Regions from separate parts of the Arthrobacter sp. GQ119 genome, predicted to be linked through region 2. Evidence: riboswitches for the same ligand, from Rfam matches in the RefSeq annotation. Region 2 holds a riboswitch; the other holds the start of a gene.
The links. Region 2 has a riboswitch for thiamine pyrophosphate ahead of AC6CH3_RS09055 (3-oxoacyl-ACP reductase). Riboswitches for the same ligand answer to the same signal wherever they lie in the genome.
Positions count from the first base shown of each region.

Region 1: it holds a riboswitch for thiamine pyrophosphate, as region 2 does, so the genes downstream of both, thiC (phosphomethylpyrimidine synthase ThiC) here and AC6CH3_RS09055 (3-oxoacyl-ACP reductase) in region 2, are expected to answer to the same signal.

Region 1 covers NZ_JCAXEA010000003.1:16,587-21,454, reverse strand. Annotated here, with positions in the region: gene AC6CH3_RS03640 (alpha/beta fold hydrolase) at 30-764, shown strand; gene thiC (phosphomethylpyrimidine synthase ThiC) at 854-2,701, opposite strand; TPP riboswitch at 2,696-2,803, opposite strand; gene AC6CH3_RS03630 (amidohydrolase family protein) at 2,866-3,954, shown strand; gene AC6CH3_RS03625 (VOC family protein) at 4,027-4,868, shown strand, end outside.
Region 2 covers NZ_JCAXEA010000008.1:11,346-16,213, forward strand. Annotated here, with positions in the region: gene AC6CH3_RS09045 (glyceraldehyde-3-phosphate dehydrogenase) at 1-1,046, opposite strand, end outside; gene AC6CH3_RS09050 (hypothetical protein) at 1,085-1,354, opposite strand; TPP riboswitch at 1,608-1,701, shown strand; gene AC6CH3_RS09055 (3-oxoacyl-ACP reductase) at 1,962-2,726, shown strand; gene AC6CH3_RS09060 (LLM class flavin-dependent oxidoreductase) at 2,739-4,082, shown strand; gene thiS (sulfur carrier protein ThiS) at 4,170-4,406, shown strand; gene AC6CH3_RS09070 (thiazole synthase) at 4,412-4,868, shown strand, end outside.

The DNA.
Region 1 (4,868 bases), on a different contig from region 2:
ATGCCGGACCGCTGCCATAAGGTTGGGTCATGTTTAAGCAGCGGGTAGTGTTCGTCCACGGCGCGGGGAGTTTCGGCTCCGCCGCCTGGCCGCGCCAGCACGGCATGGCCCTGCAGTATGACGCCCTCTTCCTGCGGCGGCACGGGTATGATGCCGAAGCCGAGCCGCTGGAAACCGACTTCGCCGAGGACGCGCGGATCGTGCTGCGGTCGCTGGCAGACGACGGCCGCGGTGCCGCCGGTGGCCACATAGTGGCGCATGCCCAAGGCGCGATCGCGGCGATGATGGCCGCCGTCGAACGGCCCGACCTCGTGTTCTCGCTGACGCTCGTGGAGCCGGCCTGCCTGTCGCTGACTGCCGAATTGCCGGCCACGGCAGCCCACCGGGCGCTGATGGAGCCCCTTTTCGAGGTCCGGCACCAGCTCGGCGACGACGACTATGAGCGGGAGTATCTGCGGCGCGCCTTCGCCGCGGAAGGCCACGGTCCAAGCACCCCGGAGGCCCAGCGCGCCGCGAGGCGGTTGCGGCTGCAGGCACCTCCCTGGCATGCACCGCTGCAGATCGTCCCCGGCGTTCCCACGCTGGTCCTCACTGGCGGCTGGGAGCCCCTCTATGAGGAGATCGCCGGGTACCTGCGGGAAACCGGTGCCCTGCACCGCATTGCAGCGGGCGGGCACCGGCCCCACGACTCCGTGGAAGGCGACCGTCTTATCCGGTCGTTCATTGCCGAGGTCAGCCGGCGGCAGCAGCCGCGGGCGTCCTGACCAACGTTCCTTACCCGCACGGAGTGCACCGCAGGCCCGGTCCGGCGGGCCCCCAATGCCTGCCGGACCGGGCCCGATAGGGGTGGCCGTTACTGGCGGGCGGACTCGGGAAGCTTCAGCTCCGGCAGGTAAACCTTCCCGCCGGCGGCCAGGAACTCCTGGCTCTTCTCCCGCATCCCTTCGGCCATCTCGGCCAGCGCCGCCTGTGCTTCTGCGGAGCCATATTCGTTGCGGATGTCCTGGCTGATGCGCATGGAGCAGAACTTGGGCCCGCACATGGAGCAGAAATGCGCGGTCTTGGCCGGTTCTGCCGGCAGCGTCTCGTCGTGGAAGGCCTCAGCGGTCACCGGGTCCAGGGACAGGGCGAACTGGTCCCGCCAGCGGAACTCGAAGCGCGCCTTGGACAGGGCATCGTCCCTCTCATTCGCTCCCGGATGGCCCTTGGCGAGGTCGGCGGCGTGGGCGGCGATCTTGTACGTGATCACGCCCGTCTTGACGTCGTCCTTGTTCGGCAGGCCCAGGTGTTCCTTGGGCGTCACGTAACAGAGCATGGCGGTGCCGTAGCGGGCGATTTCCGTGGCGCCGATGGCCGAGGTGATGTGGTCGTAGCCGGGTGCCACGTCCGTGACGAGCGGGCCCAGGGTGTAGAACGGAGCGCCCTTGCACAGCTCCTGCTGGCGCTCCACGTTCTCCCGCACCAGGTGGAACGGGATATGGCCGGGACCTTCGACCATGACCTGCACGTCGTACTCCCAGGCCCGCTGGGTCAGTTCGGCCAGAGTGTCGAGTTCGGCGAACTGGGCGGCGTCGTTGGCGTCCGCGGTGGCCCCGGGGCGGAGGCCGTCTCCAAGTGAGAAGGCGACGTCGTACTTCGCGAAGATCTCGCACAGCTCGTCAAAGTGCGTGTACAGGAAGTTCTCCTGGTGGTGCGCCAGGCACCAGCCGGCCATGATCGAGCCGCCGCGGGACACGATGCCGGTCACCCGGTTGGCCGTCAGGGGGACGTAGCGCAGCAGGACCCCGGCGTGGATGGTCATGTAGTCCACGCCCTGCTCGCACTGCTCGATCACAGTGTCACGGAAAATCTCCCAGGTGAGGGCGTTGGCCTCGCCGTTGACCTTCTCCAGCGCCTGGTAGATGGGAACCGTGCCGATGGGGACGGGCGAGTTGCGGATCAGCCACTCGCGGGTGGTGTGGATGTCATCGCCGGTGGAGAGGTCCATGACGGTGTCCGCGCCCCACTGGGTGGCCCACTGCAGCTTGTCCACCTCTTCGGCGATGGAACTTGTCACGGCCGAGTTGCCGATGTTGGCGTTGATCTTCACCAGGAATGCCTTGCCGATGATCATGGGCTCGGATTCGGGGTGGTTGATGTTGTTCGGGATGATGGCGCGCCCGGCCGCCACTTCGCTGCGGACCAGCTCAACGTCGCAGTTTTCCCGGAGTGCCACGAACCGCATCTCGGGGGTGATGACGCCCTGTCGGGCATAGTGCATCTGCGTGACCGTCTTACCGCCGACGGCGCGGCGTGGCACCGGCTGCGCGCCCTTCCACTCCGCGGACGCGGCGCCGCGGCGCACGGCCGACCGGCCGTCGTCGAGCAGGTTCCTTTCCCTGCCGCTGTAGGGCTCGGTGTCGCCGCGGGCTTCAATCCATTCCGCGCGGAACGGCGCGAGGCCCACCACGGGATCGCTGCCGGGTCCGGCCGTCCGGTAGACCCGCAACGGCTCGTTCTGCTCCCCGCTGGGTGACGGCTCCAGGGCGATTTCCGTGACCGGAACGCGGAGGCCGTCGCCCTCGATGTACGCCAGCGAATGCGACTTCAGGGACTGCGTGATATCCGCGCCTGCTCCGCCGGAGGCTGCTTCTTTTTGGGCAGCTTCATTTTGGGCCGCATCTTTTTGGGCAGGGATCAGCTCTGTTTTCTGGGTGCTCATGTACTGCTCACTTCCTTCGCCGGCATTACCCGGACAGGTTCAACGGTCGCAGGCTGCGCTAGCCCGATCTCAGCCCCTGCAGGGGCACCCGTGTGGTCGTAGACGAAGCTACCACAGGGCGGCTGGGCGGTGCCCGTCCACGCCTGATATGACAGGCTGGATCCATGGCGCGCATCATCGAATTCTCCGGCACAGTGCTCACCGGCCCGGATCAGGAACGGACCGGCCTGTGGGCTGTGGACGGCAAACTGACCTTTCAGCGTCCGGGCGGCATTCCGGACGTGGTCCTCGGCGGCTGGGTGCTGCCCGGCCTCGTGGACGCGCATTGCCACATCGGGCTGGGGCCGTCCGGCGCCGTGGACGACGACGTGGCCTACGCCCAGGCGATGACCGACCGCGATGCCGGCACCCTGCTTGTCCGGGACGCGGGAGTGGTCAGTGACACCCGATGGCTGCAGCGGCGCCCTGAGGCGCCGAGGATCATCCGTGCCGGACGGCACATTGCCCGGAGCCGACGGTACCTGAAGAATTTCGCCGTCGAGGTTGAGCCGGAGGACCTGGTGGAGGCGGTCCGGAAGCAGGCGCGTTCCGGGGACGGCTGGATCAAGCTGGTCGGGGATTGGATCGACCGTGACGCCGGCGACCTTGCCCCGTCATTCCCAGACGCTGCTGTCCGGGACGCGGTCAGCGCGGCACATGATGAAGGCGCAAGGGTCACGGCGCACTGCTTTGGCGAGGACGTCCTCGACCAGATGCTGGATGCCGGCATCGACTGCATTGAACACGCCACGGGGCTCCTGCCGCGGCACATCCCGCGGCTCGTGGAGCAGAACGTGCCGATCGTGCCGACACTGGTCAACATAGCGACGTTCCCGGAGATCGCCGCCCGGGCCGAGTCCAAGTTTCCCCGCTACGCGGCCCATATGCGGGCGCTGTGGGAGCGCCGGACCGAGCGGGTCCGGGACGCCTACGAGGCCGGGGTGGAGATTTTTGCGGGCTCTGATGCGGGCAGCGTGATCGGGCACGGCCGGATTTCGGACGAGATCCTGGCCCTCCACGGCGCGGGGCTTCCCGCCGCCGCCGCTTTGGATGCTGCGTGCTGGAGGGCCCGCCGGTGGCTGCGTGCGGACGGCCTGGCCGAGGGCGCGAGCGCCGATGTCGTGGTGTGTTCAGAGGACCCGCGGGAAGTGCCAGAAACCATAAGGCGGCTCCGGGCCGTGGTGTTGCGGGGAAGTGTCGTCCGCTCGGAATAAATTGAAGCTTCAAGTAATTTAGATAGGTAGAGACCATCGAAATCCGGTGGCCAGGGAGTCGGGAGCATTCGCATGACACCAGCAGCCAGCAGCCAGGATCTTCTTCCTGCCGATCTCACCATGGGCACCGTGATGCTCAAGGTCGGCGACATGAAGCTTATGACGGACTACTACCATCGGGCGCTCGGCCTCGACGTCGTAGCAGAGCAGGATGGCGGCCTCTACCTGGGGCGGCTGAACACGCCCCTGGTCCATCTGGCTCCCGCGCCCGGACTGAACATTCCGGGACGGGGCGAAGCCGGCCTCTTCCACACCGCGCTCCTCTTCGACGACCAGGCCGCCCTGGCCGCCACAGTCGCCACCGCCGCCCAGTATGAGCCCCGGTCGTTCACGGGCAGCGCCGACCACCTTGTCAGTGAGGCCTTCTACTTCAGCGACCCTGAGGGGAACGGCATCGAGCTCTACTGGGACCGCCCCCGCGAGTCGTGGTCCTGGGACGGCAAGAACGTGGTCATGGACAGCCTCGCCCTGCCGCCGCAGAAGTACCTGCAGGACCACCTGACCGAGGACGCGCTGGAGGGCCAGCGCGGCACGGAAGCCGGCGTGGGCCACGTGCACCTGCAGGTGGGTGACGTCCAGTCGGCCCATGACTTCTACGTCGGGACCCTGGGATTCGAAAAGACCGCAGGCTGGCACGGCCAGGCCCTGTTCGTCTCGGCCGGCGGCTACCACCATCACATGGCCATGAACGTCTGGAACAGCCGCGGCGCCGGACCGCGCCGGGACACACTCGGGCTGGGCGAAGTCCTCATCGAAGTCCCGGCAGGGGACGACGTCGGCGCGCTCGCCGACCGCCTGAAGGCCGCCGGCGTTGCTGCCCGCCACACGGGGGCGGAGTTGCGCTTCGAGGACCC
Region 2 (4,868 bases):
GTTTCGGTGATGACCATGTTCAGCGCGGCAGCACGGCCGCGGCGGTCGCCCGGGTGGAAGTTGTCAATCAGGTTCTGGTCGTTGGTGAACGAATGGACGGTTTCCACGTGGCCGTGAACCACGCCGAACCTGTCATTGATGGCCTTCAGGACCGGAGTGATGGCGTTCGTGGTGCAGGACGCTGCGGACACGATCCGGTCCGTGTCCTCGATGGTGCCATGGTTGATACCGTGGACGACGTTTTTCAGCTCACCCTTGCCCGGGGCGGTCAACAGTACCCGTGCAACGCCCTTGCTCTGCAGGTGCTGGGACAGGCCAGCAGCGTCACGCCAGTGGCCGGTGTTGTCCACCACCAGTGCATTATTGATGCCGTACAGGGTGTAGTCGATCGTGGCGGGGTTGTCCGAGTAGATGACCTGGATCTGGACGCCGTTGGCAGTGATGGTGTTGGCTTCCTCGTTGATCCGGATGGTGCCCTTGAAGGGACCGTGAACGGAGTCGCGGCGCAGGAGGCTGGCACGCTTTGTAAGGTCGTTCTCGGATCCGCGGCGGACCACGATGGCGCGCAGCCGCAGGCCATGCCCGCCGCCGGCCTTTTCGATCAGGAGGCGTGCCAGGAGCCGGCCGATCCGGCCGAAGCCGTAGAGCACCACGTCCGTGTTGGAGCGGTTATCGCCGCCGCGCTTGCCCACGATCTCGACGAGTTCCGCGCGGAGGAAGTCCTCCAAGGTGGCGCCGTTGCCCTCTTCCTTAAATTTCTGGTTCAGGCGCGCGATGTCGATCGAGGCCGAGCCGAGCTGCAGCTGCGCCAAGATGTTCAGCAACGGGGCAGTCTCCTCCAAGAGCAGTTCATCCTTACTGATCCGGCGCGCAAAGCGGTGCGCCTTGAGGATATCCATCGTGGAGTTGTTGATCAGGCTCCGGCCATGAATGGTGGTCACCAAGTTGCTTTCGCGGTACAGCCGGCCGATCACCGGAATCATGGCCTCGGCGAGGGCCTCCCGGCCCATCCATGTATCAAGGTAAGAATCTGAGGTGTGTAGCATCGGGCTGCCTTCCAAAAGGGTCAGGTCTGTTTGAATTTTCAGCTCCTGAAAGACTTCAGGAATTCGACGGGTCCCTGCTCAGGCTGTGCCGCCTTGCTGTTTTGGCCCGATGAGACCCCGGGCACTGCTGCCGGCACCAGTGTCGAACATCCGATTGCCCGCACCAGCAGCCTGGACAGGGCTGCCAGATGCTCTTCGCCGATGCCGGCGGGGGTATCGGCAATCCTTCTCAGGACAAGGGAGACGTTGCTGACGATGGCTTCCCCGGTTACGTCCGAGGCGGGTTCGGTCATGCCAGTCAAATTCACTTCTCCTCCTTCAGAGGTGGGGCCTGACCTCCATCGTCCTGTCATTCGCGGATAGGTGAAACGCTAATTCGGGATGGTTTAAACAACCCTTTGTGATAGGTCGTGGCACGCACGGCCCCGACGCTGGCTGAATGCAAAGCCCCTAGCGTTCGTCCCAGTTCCACGGTGGGGCCCTTTGCCGATGTCGGTTGAGGATTTAATGACGCATTGCGGATTCCTTGATTCTGGCCCCACGGTTAGGAGTAGGGTTTGTTCCAGTGACACGGGGTGCCCTGCTCGGGGCTGAGATAACACCCGTTGAACCTGATCTAGTTCGTACTAGCGAAGGGATGTTGCGGATGACTATTCGCCTGACGCCTGACCATGCCTGGGCCATGCCGGAACGGCTCTGGGAGACCGGCCTCTTATCCAGAGCCTGACCAGCACCGTTCCACGGCAAACTTCACCAACAAGGTGCGGCTTGCCCTCGGTCCCGCACCGGCAATAGCTCACATTCCCAGCAAGGCGGACGTCCCCGCAGGCAGGCCCGGATAAGACGCACTGTCGCTGCTGCAGGGCCTGTACCGTGCCACAAATTGCTTCGCCCCATGAAAGAAAGTAAAGACCTATGCACTTCACAAATCAGCTTGTCCTGGTCACCGGCGGCGGGCGTGGCCTCGGCCACAGCATCGTCCAGGCGTTTGCCGACCAGGGCGCCCGCGTAGTCATCAATTACCGCAACAGCGCCGAGGAGAGCGAGGCCCTGGCCGCAAAGTACGGCCCCGCTCAGGCTATTGCCCTGCAGGCCGACGTGACCGACGCTGGCCAGGTCTCGGCCATGCTGACCCGGGCCGAGGCCCATTTCGGCGCTGCGGTGACCACCGTGGTCAATAACGCCCTGGCGGACTTCTCCTTCAACGGCGACGCCCGGTCCGGCGCTGCCGGCATCACCTGGCCGGAATTCGAGGCCCAGTTTTCCGGCAGCGTCCGCGGCGCGCTGAACACCATTCAGCAGGCGCTGCCTGGCATGCTGGAACACGGCTTCGGACGGATCATCAACATCGGCACCAACCTGTTCCAGAACCCGGTTGTCCCCTACCACGATTACACCGCGGCGAAGGCGGCCCTGCTGGCATTGACGCGGACGATGGCCGCCGACCTGGGCCAGCACAATGTTTCGGTGAACATGGTCTCCGGCGGGCTGCTGCGCACCACCGATGCCAGCGCCACCACGCCGGAGGAGGTTTTCGACTACATCGCCGCGGCCACACCCCTGCGCCGGGTCACAACTCCGTCGGGATTTGCCGACGCCATCCTTTTCTTCGCCTCCCCCTGGGCCCGCTCCGTCACTGGACAAAATCTGGTGGTCGACGGCGGCCTGGTCATGAACTAGGTGCGGACCGCCATGCCGGAACCGGCCGCATCCCAGCGGCAGCTCCACTTCAATGCTTTCCTCTTCGGCTGCGGCCACCACGGGGCCGCCTGGCGTAGGCCGGAATCTCCGGTGGACCAGCTGGGGAACATTGCCTTTTACGAACGGTTGGCCCAAGGCGCCGAACGGGGTCTTTTCGATGCGGTGTTTTTCGCCGACGGTCACTCCGCCGGCGATCCAGGCGAGGGACCGCGGTGGTTCCTTGAACCACTGACCGCGCTGGGGGCGATGGCCCGTGCCACCAGCAGGATTGGGCTGGTCAGCACCGTCTCGACCACCTTTTACACACCCTTCCACGCTGCGCGGATGCTGGCGTCCCTTGATCACATCAGCGCCGGACGCATCGGCTGGAACGTCGTTACCTCCATGTTCGACGCCGAAGCCCGCAACCATGGGCTGGAGGCGATGCCTGCCCATGGGGAACGGTATGCCAGGGCAGCGGAATTTATTGAGGTGGCGCTGCAGCTCTGGGATTCATGGGCTGATGATGCGCTGGTGATGGACCGGGCCGGCACCTACGGCGATCCGGATAAGCTACAGCCGTTGCACCATGTAGGTAACCATTTCCAGGTGGAGGGACCGCTGACAGTGCCCCGGCCGCCCCAAGGCCGGCCTGTGCTGTTCCAAGCAGGCGCCTCGGAGCAGGGCCGCGTCTTGGCTTCACGGTACGCCGAGGGGATCTACGCCGTTGCCTATGACCTGCCCTCGGCGCAGGACTATTACGCCGATATGAAAAGGCGTATCGCAGCCGTGGGGCGAAACCCGGACAAAGTGGCCATCATGCCCGGCCTGGTCACCTATGTGGGGGCCACCAAGGCAGAGGCCCGCCGCCGGCAGGCCGAGGTGGACGCACTGCTCCCGACCGCGCAGTCGCTGGCCCAGCTTGGCACGTTTATCGGCCAGGATTGCACCTCCTGGGAACTGGATGCCCCGGCCCCCGCCCTGCCGCCGGCTGACAGGTTCAGCGGACCGCAGGGCCGCTACAGAACGATCCTGCGGATCATCGAGGCGGAGAAGCCAACAGTCCGGCAACTGCTGGGAAGGCTGGCCGCAGGCGGGGGCCACTGCACCATGCTCGGAACTCCAGAGCAGATCGCCGACGAGATTGAGCTCTGGTTTCGCTCTGGTGCCGCGGACGGGTTCAACCTCATGCCACCGTTGCTGCCCGAATCGCTCGACGAGTTCGTGGACAGCGTGATTCCGATTTTACAGCGGCGTGGCCTCTTCCGCAGCAGCTACACCACGGACACGCTGCGCGGACACCTCGGACTGGAACGGCCGACCGTAGGCGCCACGGACAATGCATTAGTCCTATGAGCCCTTCCGCTGATCCAACCCGACGGGCGTCTGAGCCACGCCCAGCCGCTGCACACCCTCTCAATTTAACCAGAACAAGGAATGACCATGTACATCACTCTGAACGGCAAACCCCATGCCATAGGGGCAGAAGCCTCCGTGACAACGCTCGTCAGCCAGATCATAGGCCGGGAACTCGCCTCCAACGGGCAGGCCGCTGATGGCCAGCGCGTGGGCGTGGCAGTAGCGCGCAACTCCGAGCTGGTGCCCCGCAGCCAGTGGCACAGCACGGCGCTCACCGAGGGTGATGACGTCGAACTCGTTACGGCAGTTCAGGGAGGATGAGGATCATGACTGAAACAACTGCGCTTCCAGCCGTACCCGGAACAGACACCGACCGGCTGGTCATCGACGGCGTGGAATTGAGCTCCCGGCTCATCATGGGCACGGGCGGAGCGCCCAGCCTGGACGGACTCGGTGCGGCGCTCCTGGCCTCCGGCACGGAACTGACCACGGTCGCCATGCGCCGGTACTCGCCCGCCGAAACGGGTTCGCTGTTCCAGCTGCTCCTGGAAAACAACATCCGGGTCCTGCCGAACACCGCCGGCTGCTTCACCGCAAGGGATGCGGTCATGACAGCGGAACTGGCCCGCGAGGCCCTGGAGACGGACTGGGTCAAACTCGAAGTCATTGCCGACGAGCACACGCTCCTGCCCGACGCGGTGGAACTCGTGGATGCCACCGAGCAGCTCGTCAACCGGGGCTTCAAAGTCTTCGCTTACACCAACGACGACCCCGTCCTGGCGT